DNA from 2 places in the Brevundimonas sp. GN22 genome. Region 1 is predicted to be linked to the other one. Evidence: predicted binding sites of a transcription regulator. Region 1 holds the regulator's gene; the other holds the start of a gene.
The links. The regulator LexA, encoded in region 1, represses DNA repair genes until DNA is damaged. The targets are predictions, from matches to a motif close to ATGTTCNCNANNTGTTCT.
Positions count from the first base shown of each region.

Region 1 (7,762 bases):
CATTGGTCAAAGGTTTGGGAATCGCCCAGCCAGCCGACCGGAATGGCGGCACGGGCAAACGCCTCCGGCGCTTCGATCTCGATGACAGCGACGTCCTGATCCGGATGCTTGGTCCACAGGGGCGTGCCGTCTTCCGCGCGGATCGGGAACTCCTGAGGGGCGTAGCGCCAATTCCCGTCCGCCTCGGCCACCCGCCATCCTGCACGCGCCTGGGCGTTGGGCATGACACTGAACACGTGATCAGCCGTGACCAAGACCACACGAGGAGAGCCGTCAGGGCGCGGTGCCTCGATCAGAAATCCCGTCCCGACTTTGCGTCGCCCCCCGCCAATCGACTGGTCGATCTGGATCGTCGCGCTGATCAGGCCGAGGGTCATGTCCCACTCGGCAGCAGGCGACTGGGCAACGGGCGGTTCGGGGGGATATGCGTCGAGGACCATGATCGACATTTGACCTTATGACGCGACCGGCACAAGGTCCGTTTCACAAGTTCACTGGGAGGCAGGGTCTATGAATCGCCGCGAGCTACTCGCTACCACCGTCGCCGGCCTTGTGGCCGCGACACCTGCCCTCGCCTACCCGTCGATTACCCAGACTACCGGAGCCCGAATGCCTCGCCCTGTACCGCCCGTTGCCAAGAAAGTCCCTGTCACCATCGAACAGCTGGGTCGCACCCGCACCGATGAATATCAGTGGATGAAGGACGACAACTGGCAGGCCGTTCTGCGTGATCCGAAACTGATCAAACAGGACGTCAAAGAGCATCTCAACGAAGAGAGCGCCTATCGCGAAGCCATGATGGCCTCGACCACCACGCTTCAGGCCCAGATGTTCGAGGAGATGAAGGGCCGCATCAAGGAAGACGACGCCTCGGTCCCGTCCGCTGATGGTCCGTGGGAATACTACACCCGCTATAATGTGGGTGATCAGCACCCACTGTACTGCCGCCGCCCGCGTGGCCGCACCGACGGCGAAGAAATCCTGCTGGACGCCAACAAACTGGCCGAGGGCAAGGCCTATTCCGAAGTCGGCGATACCGAGGTCAGCCCAGATCACAGCCTGTTCGCCTATTCCGAGGATGCCCAAGGCTCCGAAGTCTACAAAATCTACGTGAAGGACCTCGCTACCGGTCAGGTCCTGCCGGATGTCATCGACTCCGCAACGGGCGACTTCACCTTCTCGCCGGACAGCCAGTGGATCTTCTGGACCAATCGCAACGACAACGGCCGTCCTGACAAGATTTTCCGCCGACCGGCCAAAGGCGGAGAAACGACCCTCGTTTATGAGGAAGAGGACGAGGGCATGTTCCTCGGCTTCGGCCGTACTTCGGACGATGCCTTCATGCTGGTGACAATCGCCAATCAGGAAACTTCAGAATCGCGTCTGATCCCGGGCACCAACCCCACCGCAACGCCGGTGGTCGTAGAGCCGCGCGTAGAGGCCCGCCTCTATTCGATGGATCACTGGGGCGACCGCTGGGTAATCCGTACCAACGCTGACGACGCCATCGACTTCAAAATCGTCGAAGCCCCGACAAACGCCCCCGCCAAGGCCAACTGGACGGACCTCGTTCCCCATACGCCGGGTCGGTACATCGAAGGCTTCTCGCTGACGAAGGACTTTGTCTCGCGTCAGGAACGCTCGGACGCCAACACCAGGATCGTCATTCGCGACCGCGCGGGTTCAGAGCACGAGATCGCCGTGGACGAGCCGGCCTACAGCCTGTCGCTGGCAGGCGCGTCGGAATTCGACACTACGGTTATCCGCTACACCTACAATTCCATGTCCACGCCGACCTCGGTTTACGACTATGACCAGAAGACCCGCGAGCGCACCCTGCGCAAGGTTCAGGAAGTGCCGTCGGGTCATAACCCCGCCGATTACATCGTCGAACGCCTGAACGCTCCGGCTGCCGACGGAGAACTGGTCCCCGTCTCCATCCTGCGCCACAAGGACACGCCCGCGGACGGCAGCGCGCCTGTGCTGCTGTACGGCTATGGCTCCTACGGTATGTCGATGCCTGCGGGCTTCTCGACCAACCGTCTGTCGTTGGTGGATCGCGGCTTCATCTATGCCATCGCCCACATTCGCGGTGGTGCGGACAAGGGCTGGAACTGGTTCCTGAACGCCCGCCGCTTCACCAAGAAGAACACCTTCACCGACTTCATCGCGGCCGCCGATCACCTGATCGACAAAGACTATGCCCGCGCAGGCCACATCGTGGCCGAGGGCCGCTCGGCTGGTGGTCTGCTGATGGGGGCCGTCACCAATATGCGCCCCGAACTGTGGGCAGGCATCATCGGCGGCGTACCGTTCGTGGACCTGATCAACACCATGAGCGACACCTCCCTGCCCCTCACCCCGCCGGAATGGCCGGAATGGGGTAATCCCCTCGAGGACGCCGAAGCTTACGACTACATGTGGTCGTACAGCCCATACGATCAGATTTCGGCCAAGGCGTACCCCGCGGTACTGGCGACCGGCGGTCTGTCCGACCCCCGCGTGACCTATTGGGAACCGCAGAAATGGGTCGCCCGTCTGCGCGACCACACCACCTCGACCAATCCCGTCCTGCTGAAGATCAATATGGAGGCGGGCCACTTCGCCTCGTCGGGTCGCTTCGACTATCTGAAGGATATCGCGCTGGATTACGCCTTCGCGATCTGGGCCGTGAACAAGGGCTGGGAAAAAGACTTCGCCTGATGCCTGAGTTCATTATTCGTGAGGCGGTGGAAGATGACTTCCTCGCCATCACGCAAATCTATGCCAGATGGGTCAACGAAGCCTGCGGCACTTTCGAATTGGTGCCCCCGACCGAAAACGAGATGAAAGCCCGCTTTGCCTATGTGCGGGCGCTGGGCATGCCCTATCTGGTTGCCGAGAAAGACGGTCAGGTCATGGGCTATGCCTATGCCGGTCCGTTCCGCGCCCGCGAGGCCTATCGTTACATGGCCGAGGATTCGATTTATCTCGATCCGGAAGCCAAGGGCATGGGCGTCGGCGGCGCTCTTCTCGACCGACTGATTCACGAATGCGAAGGAAAAGGCGTCCGCCAGATGGTCGCGGTCATCGGCGATTCCGAAAATGAGTCGTCAATCGCGCTGCATCGCTCACGGGGATTCGCGGATTCCGGCCGATTCACATCTGCTGGATGGAAGTTGGACGGATGGCGCGACGTTATTTTCATGCAGCTCTCACTCGGGGCCGGAGACACCACGCCGCCGGATGGGCCAGCGCTTCTGCTCAGTGACAAGGGACGATAAAGGCCGGATTTGCGGGCTTTTGCGGGGGCGGCAACGTCCCCGTCTTCGTATCTAACAAGGTTCTGAATTCGCTATCCATTTCGCAAATTGCCGTATTTTTTCAGGGCTCTGCATTTTTTCCGTTGACCCGAAACGAAGCCCCACCTAAACACCACCTCGTTCCCGCCGGACAAGGCGCGAACGGGACCAAGCGGGTGTAGCTCAGTTGGTTAGAGTGCCGGCCTGTCACGCCGGAGGTCGCGGGTTCGAGCCCCGTCACTCGCGCCACTCCCCTTCTTTAAGAAGTACGGAGTGGCGCATACCGCTCTTGGTCCGAAACGCTTTCCTGAAAATTGAAACAAACCGCCCAGCGCCCTCGTGCGCCTGTTGTTGTTTCAAGCTGGCGTTAGTTGACTTTTAACCAGAACACTTACAGAACATTCGGCAACGGTTCACGCCTTGTTCTGAAAGCGCTCTGACATGCTCACCAAGAAGCAGCACGAACTCCTGATGTTCATCCACGAACGCATCAAGGAAACCGGCGTGTCGCCTTCTTTCGACGAGATGAAGGAAGCGCTGGATCTGGCATCGAAGTCGGGCATCCACCGCCTGATCACCGCTCTTGAGGAACGTGGCTTCATTCGCCGACTGGCGCACCGCGCCCGCGCTCTCGAAGTTGTCAAAATGCCGGAACAGGCCACGGCTGCTGCACCCGCCAAGGGCCGCGCACCGTTCAAGCCTGATGTCATCGAAGGTGGCGGCCAGAACCGCGCCGTGCCTCAAGCGGCGAACGACGTGCGCGAACTGCCGCTGCTGGGCAAGATCGCCGCCGGTACGCCGATTGCCGCTATTCAGCACGAACAGGACCGCTTTTTCGTTCCCGAATCCATGCTGGGCTCCGGAGAGCACTACCTGCTGGAGATCGAGGGCGATTCCATGATCGAAGCGGGCATCTTCGATGGCGACACCGTCGTCATTAAACGCACCAACAACGCCAACAACGGCGAAATCGTCGTCGCTCTGGTCGAAGGCGAAGAGGCTACCCTCAAGCGTCTGCGCCGCAAGGGTCAGTCGATTGCGCTGGAACCGGCCAACCGCGCCTATGAGACCCGCATCTTCGGTCCGGATCAGGTCGAGGTTCAGGGCAAGCTGGTGGGCCTGCTGCGCCGCTATCACTGATAGTCGGGGTCGCCCCAGCGTGACCAAGGCCTGACCCCGCGCGTGTCCCGCACCCATTTGGCACGCCAACCCGAGGGGTCGCGCCAAAGTTGGACGGCTCCGCCTTCAGCGAAGTCATGACCGTCCAGCACCAGACGATTGCTACAGGCCGCAGGTAAATCCGCCACGACCGACCTGACGGCAACGACTTCCGCGGCCATGCACATAGCCTCCAGCTTGTCGGTTGCCGGCACCGCCCTTCCCCACCACAGCGCTATAGGGGCGATGCCTTCGGATTGGTGACAATGCGTTCTCCCGCAAGTCCAGTCGGACTTGTCGCGCTGCTGAACTTCCAAATTCCATCGCTGCGCCCAGATCTGCGATGCGAATGCCCTGACAGGACGAAAAACTGTCGCCTGCTGGCCTTCAACCCATGCGGCATTGGTGGCGGCCTCGCCTATCCAGATCGATGGAGGTTCAGGTCGCGGCCACAACAAAACCGCGCATGCCATGGGTAGTCCAAGCAGTCGCAGCCATCCGCGCCATAGGCACATGAACAGAACGCCGATGAAGGCGACCGGAAGGGCTATAGCGGGTGCACTGGCCATGGTCTGAACAGCTCCGGGCAAGGAGGCAGCCCAATGCCCGACCGCCAACATGGCCTCCACGCCCACGCCTGCAACCCAGAGGAACGGTCCGCCAAGCCCGAATGGCTCCAACACCGCACCCAAGGCCAGCGCCGGAAGCATGATCAAATCCGCCAACGGCGCGCTGGCCATATTCGCAACCAGTCCATAGACGCTGGTGCGGTTGAAGTGATGCATCACGAAAGGCCCCGTCGCGAGCCCCGCCACCAGGCTTGCTGCGATCGCTGTGCCACCCCACGAAAGTGCCCGTTGGAGCGCGGCTATCGGCCATGGCGTGTTGATCTCGCGTATCCGTCTTGGCCAAATCTCGGCTAGCGCCACCAGAGCAGCCGTTGCTGCAAACGACATTTGGAAGCCGGGCGTGATCACCGCTTCGGGTTGCAACAAGAGAACGACGAAAGCGGCCGTCGCCAGCGCCCGCATGCTGATGGCTTTTCTGTTCAGCAGAATGGCACCGAAGGCAATCGCTGCTGTCACCGCCGCCCTTTCGGCCGGAGCCGGTGCACCGGACAGCAACAGATAGGCCCCGACCGCCAGCAAGCCCGCCACGGCTGCAATCTTCTTTCCGGACGCCCTTAACGCCAGCCACGGCACCAGAGCCACCAGCAGGCGTATCAGGAAGAATACAAATCCCCCAACCACCGCCATGTGCAGGCCCGAGATCGACAGGATGTGCGCCAGTCCCGAATCCCGCATCGCCTGGAGGTCGTCTGCACCGATCCAAGTCTCGTGGCCCGTGACCATTGCGGCGGCAATGCCGCCTCTTTGTTCGCCCAGCCGCGCTACCAACCTTTCGGCCAACGCGAACCGGATCGCATTGATGCGCATTTCCTGCCGCACTGCGTAGGGTGGCTCGGCAAGATCGGCAGATCGCGCCTCCGTCAGACCGAACAATACGCCGCCCATACTCTCGAACCATGCCCCTCGCCCGAAGTCGTAGCTGCCCGGACTGGCCGGGGCGGGCGGAGGGTTCAAAAGCCCGAATATCGTCACCGCCTCACCCGGTCGCGGGGGCTCGCCTTTGACAGTGGCGCGGACGCGATGCGGAACCTGCTCTGGCTCCAGTCCGCGAATCCGAACCGGTGCCAGAATCACGCGATGACCTCTCGCCCCCGGAGAATCGACATCGATTACATACGCTTCGACCAAAGTCGGTTTGCCCATAGACGGCGCAATGGGCGCAGCAACTGCATCGGAACGCGCCTTGCCCGTGGCTAGTCCTCCAGCCATGCAGGCGAGCATGAGCAACGGCAAAGTTACCGATCTGGCCGCACCTCGGACACGCGAAAATCCCCACGTTAAAAGGCTTAGGGCCGCAAATATAAGCAGCGGCCAAAGGGGTGGCTCTGTCCGAAACCAGAAATAACTGGCACAACCTGCACCAAAGCAGACGGCGCTCCACAGTGGCCAGCGGTCACTTTGGGCCATCCATTCGTGCTTAAGGAGAGAACGGAAACCGTCGATCAACTTTACCGTAAGGCTTCGTTTTGTCGCTGACGAGCGTATAAGGGCGGCCGAATTGGACTCATTGCCTATGACCTCCCCATCTTCGACTGTTGTCACCCGCTTTGCCCCCTCGCCGACAGGCTACCTGCATATCGGCGGCGCGAGAACCGCGTTATTCAATTGGTTGTACGCCAAGGGCCACGGCGGCAAATTCCTGATCCGTATTGAAGACACCGACCGCGAGCGCTCGACCGACGAAGCGGTAAAGGCCATTTTCGATGGTCTGGACTGGCTGAACCTCCACGCCGATGAAGAACCGGTCTATCAGTTCTCGCGCGCTGACCGTCACCGCGAGGTAGTCCAGCAACTGCTCGACACCGGTCACGCCTATCGCGACTACCTTTCCGCTGAAGAAACCGGGGCTCTGCGCGATCAGGCCAAGGCCGAGGGCAAGGACTTCGTATCGCCGTGGCGCGACCGTGAGCCGACCGACGCCGAAGCGGGTAACCCCTTCACGGTTCGCTTCCGTCGCCCGCTGGGACAGTCAGTCATTGTCGATGATGCTGTTCAGGGAACGGTTCGCTGGGAATCTTCGGCCCTGGATGATCTGGTTATTCTGCGCTCGGATGGTGCTCCGACCTACAACCTTGCCGTGGTTGTCGATGACCACGATATGGGCGTGACGCACGTTATTCGCGGTGATGACCACCTGAACAACGCTGCGCGTCAGGGCCTGATTTATGATGCTCTGGGCTGGACGCGCCCAACGTTTGCCCACATCCCGCTGATTCACGGTCCTGACGGTGCCAAGCTGTCCAAGCGTCACGGCGCACAGGCTGTCCACGAATATGCCGAGATGGGCTACCTGCCCGAAGCTATGCGTAACTACCTGGCGCGCCTCGGCTGGGCTCATGGCGATGATGAATTGTTTGACGACGAACAGGCCAAGACCTGGTTCGACTTCGGCGGCATCAACAAGGCTCCGGCGCGTCTGGACTTCGACAAGCTGGCGCACGTCAACGCCCACTGGATTCGCCAGGCCGACGATCAGCGATTGGCTGATCTGACCACTGGCGTGCTGGCCTCGCGGGGCCAGACCCTTGATGCAGCGGCACGCGAAAAACTGCTGCGCGTCATTCCCTTGATCAAGGACCGGGCCAAGATGGTTCCGGAACTGGCTGATCAGGCTCAATTCGCCCTTCTGGTGAACCCAATCGCGCTAAACGAGAAAAGCCGTGGTTTGCTGCAAGGCGAAAACCTCGACCGCCT
Region 1 is NZ_JSYD01000015.1:35,304-43,065, reverse strand. It holds gene OB03_RS02620 (trypsin-like serine peptidase) at 1-440, opposite strand, end outside; gene OB03_RS02615 (S9 family peptidase) at 511-2,703, shown strand; gene OB03_RS02610 (GNAT family N-acetyltransferase) at 2,703-3,263, shown strand; tRNA gene OB03_RS02605 (tRNA-Asp) at 3,454-3,530, shown strand; gene lexA (transcriptional repressor LexA) at 3,723-4,421, shown strand; gene OB03_RS02595 (ComEC/Rec2 family competence protein) at 4,415-6,475, opposite strand; gene gltX (glutamate--tRNA ligase) at 6,582-7,762, shown strand, end outside.

Region 2 (7,762 bases), on a different contig from region 1:
TCCACCGCCTCCAAGCCATGACGGCGGCGAAGGTAAGGGTGGACCATGTCGCCCTGAATGGGACCGGGGCGCACGATGGCAACCTGAATAACGAGATCATAGAAGGTGCGCGGGCGCAGTCGCGGCAGCATGTTGATCTGGGCGCGGCTTTCCACCTGAAACACGCCGATGGAATCGCCACGGCACAGCATGTCGTAAACGTCGGCCTGTTCTGTCGGGACCGTGGCCAGTTCCAGCGCCTCGCCCTCGTGCTGGCGGATCAGTTCGAACGCCTTGCGGATACAGGTCAGCATCCCCAGCGCCAGCACATCGACCTTCATCAGGCCCAAGGCCTCGATGTCGTCCTTGTCCCATTCGATGAAGGTGCGCTCGGCCATGGCGGCATTACCGATGGGCACGACCTCGTCCAACCGCCCGTTGGTCAGGACAAAGCCGCCGACATGCTGGCTCAGGTGGCGCGGATAGCCGATCAGCCGCTCGGCCATGTCCACGGCGCGACGGATCATGGGGTTGTCGGGATCCAGCCCCGCTTCGGCGATGCGGTTGTCTGCGATCTCTTTGCCCCAGCTTCCCCATTGGGTGCCGGCGAGGCGCGCGGTGACATCCTCGGTCAGACCTAAGGCCTTGCCGACTTCGCGGATGGCGCTGCGCGGACGATAGCAGATGACCGTGGCCGCCAGACCTGCCCGCTCGCGGCCATAGCGTTCATAGATGTGCTGTATGATCTCTTCGCGCCGCTCGTGCTCGAAATCGACGTCGATATCGGGCGGCTCGTCGCGGCTGGCGGACATGAAGCGCTCGAACAGGACGTCGTGCTCGGCAGGGTCTACCGAGGTCATACCCAGCACATAACAGACCGCCGAGTTGGCTGCCGATCCGCGCCCTTGGCACAGTATGCCCTTCTGGCGGGCCACATGGACGATGTCGTGGATGGTCAGGAAATAGTTGGCCAGATCGCGCTCGCCGATAAAGGCCAGTTCCTTTTCGATCAGGTCGCGCACATGAGCAGGCGCGCCCAGCGGGTAACGCACCGGAAGGTGTTGTTCGACCAGTGCCCTCAGCCAGTCATTGGCGCTCCAGCCCTCGGGCACAGGCTCGTCCGGATATTCGTATTTCAGTTGCCCCAGATCGAACTGGCATCGTTCCAGCAGGGTCAGACTCTCGCGCAAAGCCTCGGGGTGATCGCTGAACAGGCGAGCCATTTCGGCAGGCGTTTTCAGATGCCGCTCGCCATTGGCGAGCAGGTGCTGACCTGCGCGCTCGATGCTGACGCCCTCGCGGATACAGGTCAGCACGTCTTGAAGATCGCGCTCGCTGCTGGAGTGATACAGTACATCATTGCATGCCAGCAGCGGGACGCCCGCACGTATCGCCATATCGTGCGAAGCGGCCAGCCGTCTGCGGTCGTGGCCGCGTCGATGCATGGTTGTACCCAGCCATACCGCCCCGTGACGCGCGTCATTCAGTTCGCCCAGCCAGTCGGTCGTTCCGCCCATGGCGATCAGCAATAGCCCCTCGGCATGGGCCATAAGGTCCGCCTTGGTCAGGATGGACTGACCCTTGGTCGCCCGTCGGGCCCCCAGTGTCAGCAGCCGCGTCAATCGCCCCCAGCCCGCCCGATCCTCGGCATAGGCCACCACATCGGACGTGCCGTCTGCGAACACCAGCCGCGCACCGGTCATCAGTTTGAAGTTCTCGGCGGTGGTGCGGATGCGCTCGGCAATACTCTCCTCGGTCTTGCTGTCCACATAGACGACCTCGCCCGGACTGCTGCCCAGACGTATACGCTCGGGCGGGACCCAGCCTTCGTTGCGCAGGGTTTTCAGCGCACTCCACGCCCGCACCACGCCTGCTGCGCTGTTTCGGTCGGCAAGGCCCAGCCCCGCCTGTCCGCACAGCAAGGACGACAGCACCAGATCCTTTGGATGCGACGCGCCGCGCAGGAAGGAAAAGTTGCTGGCGCAAACCGTTTCTGCATAGGCGATGGGCCTTGGGCCCGTCATGCGAACAGCCCGTGGACATACCAGCGCGGGGCAGGCTCCTCACCATAATGGCCTGCGCGGAACAGCCAGTAGCGGTGCCCCGTATCGTCCTCGACGCGGTAGTAATCGCGCACCCGATGGCGAGGGCGTCGCCACCACTCGCCCTCGATCCGCTCCGGCCCTTCGGCGCGGATGATGCGGCGCGTGACCCGTCGCCAGACGAAACGAGCGGGCGGACTGTCGGGGGCAAGAGCGATGGCCTCAATCGGCTGGGGCGGATTGAACAGGGTCATGGGCCGCTCCAACCCGTCGCGCTTTAGCTCGGGCCAGTCGTCGCCTTCATCGGCGCGGGCAGGGTGAAGCGCAGGGCGCAGAACGCAGGCCCGTTCCGGCAGATGCGAGCCTGTCGATTTCACCCGCATCACGGCCTGTGCGCCCAGACGGGTAGATAGGCGATCCGTCAGGTCCTCAAGACTCTCCCCCCGCCGCGCGGGTTCATCCAGTCGCACCTGCTGGGCCGCCAGTGTGACCAGATCGTCCACCTCCATCCGGAACTGGTCGAGGCCAAAGCCCGGATCGATCGGCGTGTCCAGCGCCTGCAGCCGCTCGTGGAACAGCCGCATCAGGGGCGCGACCTGACGCATGGCGCGGCCCGTGCGCACCGTCACTCGCCGCGTCCAGCCATCCAGCCGGAACACTGTCAGGGTAAAGGCGCGCCCGCCCTTGGCAGTTTGCTCCATCTGCTGTTCGGTATCGGCCAGCAGGTCGGCGATAATCCCCTCGACCGGATCAAGGTGCAGGATCGGCTCGGCCAGTCTGCGGTCCGCGACAATGGGGGCGGGCAGACGAACAGGCGTGATGCGGATGTCGATCCGCCCGATGGTCCGGTCCAGCACATGGCAAAAGTCCTCTCCAAAGCGGGCGGCCATGGCGGCGCGAGGGCGGGCGTCGACATCGGCCAACCTTTTCAGCCCCGCCCGTTTCAGCGCGGTGATCTCGCTGGCGGGTCGTTCCAATGCCTCGACGGCAAGTTTTCCGGCGGTGGTGCCGACATCGGTATCGCTCACAGCGCCTTCCGGCCCGAACCGGACCAAAGCGCGGGCGCTGTGCGGGGTGGGCGCAATCGCCAGCCGAACCTGCAATCGGGCGCGTTCGGCAAGGCGGCGCACGGCGGCCATCATCCCGTCCTCGCCGCCGAACAGGTGTGCGCATCCGGTGATGTCCAGCATCAGTCCGTGCGGATTGTCCCGCGCGACCAAGGGCGAGAAACGGCCAAAGCCATCGACCAGCCGCGCCATCAGTTCCTCGTCCGCGCGGGGCTCGCTGGGGACGGTGGTCAGTTCCGGTACCCGTGCATGGGCATCGGCCAGCGTCATACCGGAGGCCAAACCCGCCGCGATGGCGGCACGGTTCACCGCCGTCAGACGCAGGGCATTCGACTGCTTGGCCACACAGGCCACAGGTACATCAGCATCAGGCACATAGGCATCAGGCCGCGCGGATGATTGCCGATCGGTCGGCAGGAACGGAAACCAGACGGCCAGATACCTGCGGCGTGACGAAGATCCGCCGTTCACCATCCCACTCCATGATCCATTCGCCCGCCACGGGGCCGTTCTGTTTGCGTAAAAGTTCGAGTTTGAAGGCGGGAAGGCCGGGGGCTCCCGCCGAAAGGGGCTGTGCCGAGGACAGGGTGGGCGACACCTTCCATCGGCTCTGCGCGGCGCTGGCGCGTGGCTGGGCTCCGGCGCGGGCAATGAAGGCCGGCCGCCCGCCTTCGCTGGCCGCAAGGTTCAACCGTCGGCTGGCCGTCAGGGTAAAGGCCGGATTCTCGCCCCAACTGCTCAGGATCACCGCGCCAAAAGCCCCGCTGCGCAACGCATCCTCACCCACGCCCAGAAGGGCCGTGGCGCTGGAGGCTTCGATCAGCAAAAGCTGTGACGGCTCCAGTCCCCAGCCCTGCAATCCCGGTCCATAGGGCAGGCCCGTCTCGCCATTGCGCCGCCCCTCATACGCCCACAGGAACGGTCCCTTGGAGGCCCGCATCGCCATGCCTAGCGCCATGCCGTCAGCACACAGCACATCGCCGGCACTGGCATAAATTTCATGCACGGCCTCCAGCCCCAAAAGGCCTACGCGCTGGTCGAGCGCCGGCAGACCCACTCTAAAGCCGTCAGTTTCCTTACCGCGGACCCGCACGCCCGCACCCGCCCCCTTCAGGGACAGCCGCTCGCGCAGGCGCTGGATTTCGACGGAGGACGACATGATCGGGCGGTAGGAAATGTTCTCTAAATGTTCTCATTCCTATACCGCTGCACGGGGGAGGCGAGTCAAGCACTGCGCAAGGGAAGTGACTGGGTCTGTCAGGAGGAAATTGCGTGCAGACTACAGATTCCGCTCGGGGAATCTCGTTTCGAAAAAGACTCGAATTTCAAAAGATTGAAGGATCTCTGATCCAGAAATGGAAAACCCCTCGTCGCGGGTAACGACGAGGGGTTCATGGTGGAGCTTAGCGGGGTCGAACCGCTGACCTCTTGCATGCCATGCAAGCGCTCTACCAACTGAGCTAAAGCCCCAAACCTTTCGGTCGGTCCCGACGGTGCCTGTGGCCCCGTTGAGGTGGCGGAAACTAGGGAGTTCCGACCGGAAGGTCAAGCGGTTCTGAAAACTTTTTTCCGCTTAGTTTTCAGAACCTTGGTTTTACTCGTCGTCGAGCGAAGGCTTGGTCAGTTCGTCGTCTAGACCGTCGTCGTCTTCGTCTTCGATGAACGGCACGGAGTCGTCATCGTCGTCGAGAACATCGTCGTCGCCATCGGTGGTGCCCAGACCTGCGTCGTCGGCTACCGGATCGGCATCGTCGTCATCGTCCGGCGTCAGGATTGGTTCGTGACCTTCCTGATCGATTTCCGGAGTGGACGCTTCGATGTCCTCTTCCTCTTCTTCGTCACCGTCGACTGCCTTGTCGGCGACTTGATCTTCGGTGTCTTCATCGTCGGCCGCATAGCCCGCGCCGCGACGGACACGACGGCTCTTCAGAGCCTCCTCCATCGGGTCGAACTCGGTTTCGCACTTCGGGCAGCGTGCCGGGCGACGGTTCAGGTCGTAGAATTTGGCCTGGCAGCTCGGGCAGAGCTGCTTTTGGCCCAGTTCGGGATTAGCCACGGAATAAACCTTCGGCGGGAGTTGAGTTGATACTCGGGAAATCGGGCGGCTCCCTTGCCACCCGAAACGGCCACTGTCAAAAGCCTTATGTGGCGCGACTGCGTTACGTTTTCCAGATATTATCGGAGCCAAGTAGCCGGGTGACGACTTCTCAGACGTTTATTGCCTCCCCATGTGGCCCTCTTGAGGGTGTGGTCAAGGCCCCCGGTGACAAGTCAATCTCCCATAGAAGTCTGATCTTTGGCGGTCTTGCCGAAGGCGTGACCGAGATTGATGGCTTGCTGGAAGGCGAAGATATTCTGGCGACAGGGCGGGCGATGTCCTCGCTGGGCGCGACGGTTGAAAAACTTGACCAAGGTCGATGGAAAGTGATCGGAAAGGGTCGACTTCAGTCGCCGCAGGACCTGATCGACTGCGGCAACGCTGGAACCGGCGTGCGTCTGCTGATGGGGGCTGTGGCAGGCTATCCGATCACCGCGACCTTCGATGGAGATGTGTCGCTGCGCAAACGCCCGATGAAGCGCGTGACCGGCCCGCTGGCGCAAATGGGTGCCAAGTTCGACTGGAAACAGGACGAGGACCGCCTGCCGGTCGCTGTCAGCGGCGGTGAACTGGTTGCCATCGATTACACCCAAAGCGTGGCCTCGGCTCAGGTCAAATCGGCCATCTTGCTGGCGGCATTGAACGCGCAGGGCACGACCCGAGTGACCGAACCTGAAAAGAGCCGCGACCACACCGAGCGTATGCTGACGGCCTTCGGAGCCAAGGTCGAAGTTCAGGAGGTAGGCGAGGGCTGGATCATCTCGCTGGAAGGCGGACAACCTTTGCGCGGCACCAAGGTGTCTGTACCCGGCGATCCGTCCTCGGCAGCTTTCCCTCTGGCGGCAGCCCTTATTGTCGAAGGGTCGGAAGTCACGGTGGAGGGCGTCATGCTTAACCCGTTGCGTACCGGTCTGTTCGATACGTGGATCGAAATGGGCGCAGACCTGACGATCTCGAACCGCCGCACGTCTGGCGGCGAAGAGATTGCGGACATCACAGCACGTTATTCCAAGCTGAAGGGTGTGGTGGTGCCAGAGATGCGCGCCGCCGCCATGATCGACGAATATCCGATCCTTGCCGCTACTGCCGCCTTCGCCGAGGGCCAGACGGTCATGCGCGGCATTGGCGAGATGCGGGTCAAGGAAAGCGACCGTATCGCCTTAATGACGGCGGGCCTGAAGGCTTGCGGTGTCGAGGTCGAGGAAGAACCCGAAGGCTTCATTGTCACCGGAGGTCCGGTTAAGGGTGGAGCGACGATTGAAACGGCCCACGATCACCGCATCGCCATGAGCCATCTGGTGCTGGGGCTGGCAGCCGAGCATCCGGTGTCGGTTCTGGATCCGGAAATGATCGCTACCTCCTTCCCCGGTTTCGTCACCCTGATGAACGGACTGGGCGCGAAGATCGCATGAAGCACTGGCTGCCCCCGGAAGACACGCGTGCTGACCGGGTGCTGCAAATGATGGCCGTCGGGTTTGTGTGTTTGGCGGCATTTTTCGTTTTCACCGGTCTGGCCGATAGCGTTGACGGCGTCGTGAATACCCGTGCCGGCCGCGTGCTCCGCGCGGAAAGTCCGGATCTGTTCTGGAAAATGGTGCGAACAAGCTTTGGTTTCGGAGGGGCCATGATCGGGATATCGGCCCTGTGCGCACTGGGCGGGCGGGCGCTGCGGCCCAAGCCATGAGCAAAAATCGCACTCCGAACGGGTTTCGCGCCTTTAAGGACTTTATCGCCTCGGCGTTTCTGTTCTGGCTAACGTGGGTGTTCGGGAGCGGTGCGTTGGAAAGCATCCGGGATGGGCATTTCGCAGCGCGTTACAGCCGTGGGTTATTCCTTAGTGACAACCCTATTGCCTTTTGGTTCTGGAGCGGCTTTCTCGGGCTCGCAACAATCCTAGTCGGCGGCATGGCAGTTTTCTGTCTGTGGATCGCCGTCACCAACATCACCAGAAAGTAGAGCCCTGTCCCAGTCTCTCGTTATCGCCGTAGATGGTCCTGCCGCATCTGGCAAAGGCACTATCGCTTCACGTCTGGCCGATCACTACGGCCTGCCGTACCTCGATACGGGACTGCTTTATCGGGCCGTGGGCATGGGTGTGTTGGCACAGGGCGGTGATCTGGGTGACGAGGCTGTTGCCGGTCAGGTGGCCAAAGCGCTCGATCCATCGGGCTTGTCCGACGACGCCAGCCTTACAACGGGCGAAGCTGGCGAAGCTGCCAGCCGTGTGGCCAGCCATCCGTCCGTGCGTGCCGCGCTGCTGAAGCTCCAGCGCGATTTCGCGGCTCAAGCGGGCGGGGCAGTGCTGGACGGTCGTGACATCGGCACCGTGATTGTGCCGGATGCGCCAGCGAAACTGTTTGTGACAGCCTCTGCCGAAGTGCGCGCCGAGCGTCGTTGGAAACAGTTGACGGCGCGGGGTATCGAGATTTCCTACGAGGATATGCTGGCCGATATCCGCAAACGCGACGCCCGCGATGCCGGTCGCGATTCCGCGCCGATGGTCCAAGCGGACGACGCTATCTTGCTGGATACGACCGATATGGGTATAGAAGCGGCCTTCGATGCGGCCCGCCGCA
Region 2 is NZ_JSYD01000183.1:25,337-33,098, forward strand. It holds gene OB03_RS14825 (error-prone DNA polymerase) at 1-2,003, opposite strand, end outside; gene OB03_RS14830 (Y-family DNA polymerase) at 2,000-3,463, opposite strand; gene OB03_RS14835 (ImuA family protein) at 3,471-4,247, opposite strand; tRNA gene OB03_RS14840 (tRNA-Ala) at 4,483-4,558, opposite strand; gene OB03_RS14845 (TIGR02300 family protein) at 4,683-5,144, opposite strand; gene aroA (3-phosphoshikimate 1-carboxyvinyltransferase) at 5,306-6,598, shown strand; gene OB03_RS14855 (hypothetical protein) at 6,595-6,870, shown strand; gene OB03_RS14860 (hypothetical protein) at 6,867-7,142, shown strand; gene cmk ((d)CMP kinase) at 7,147-7,762, shown strand, end outside.
Region 2: OB03_RS14835 (ImuA family protein) is a predicted target of LexA. The motif match lies at 4,264-4,281, and genes of this name have one in related genera.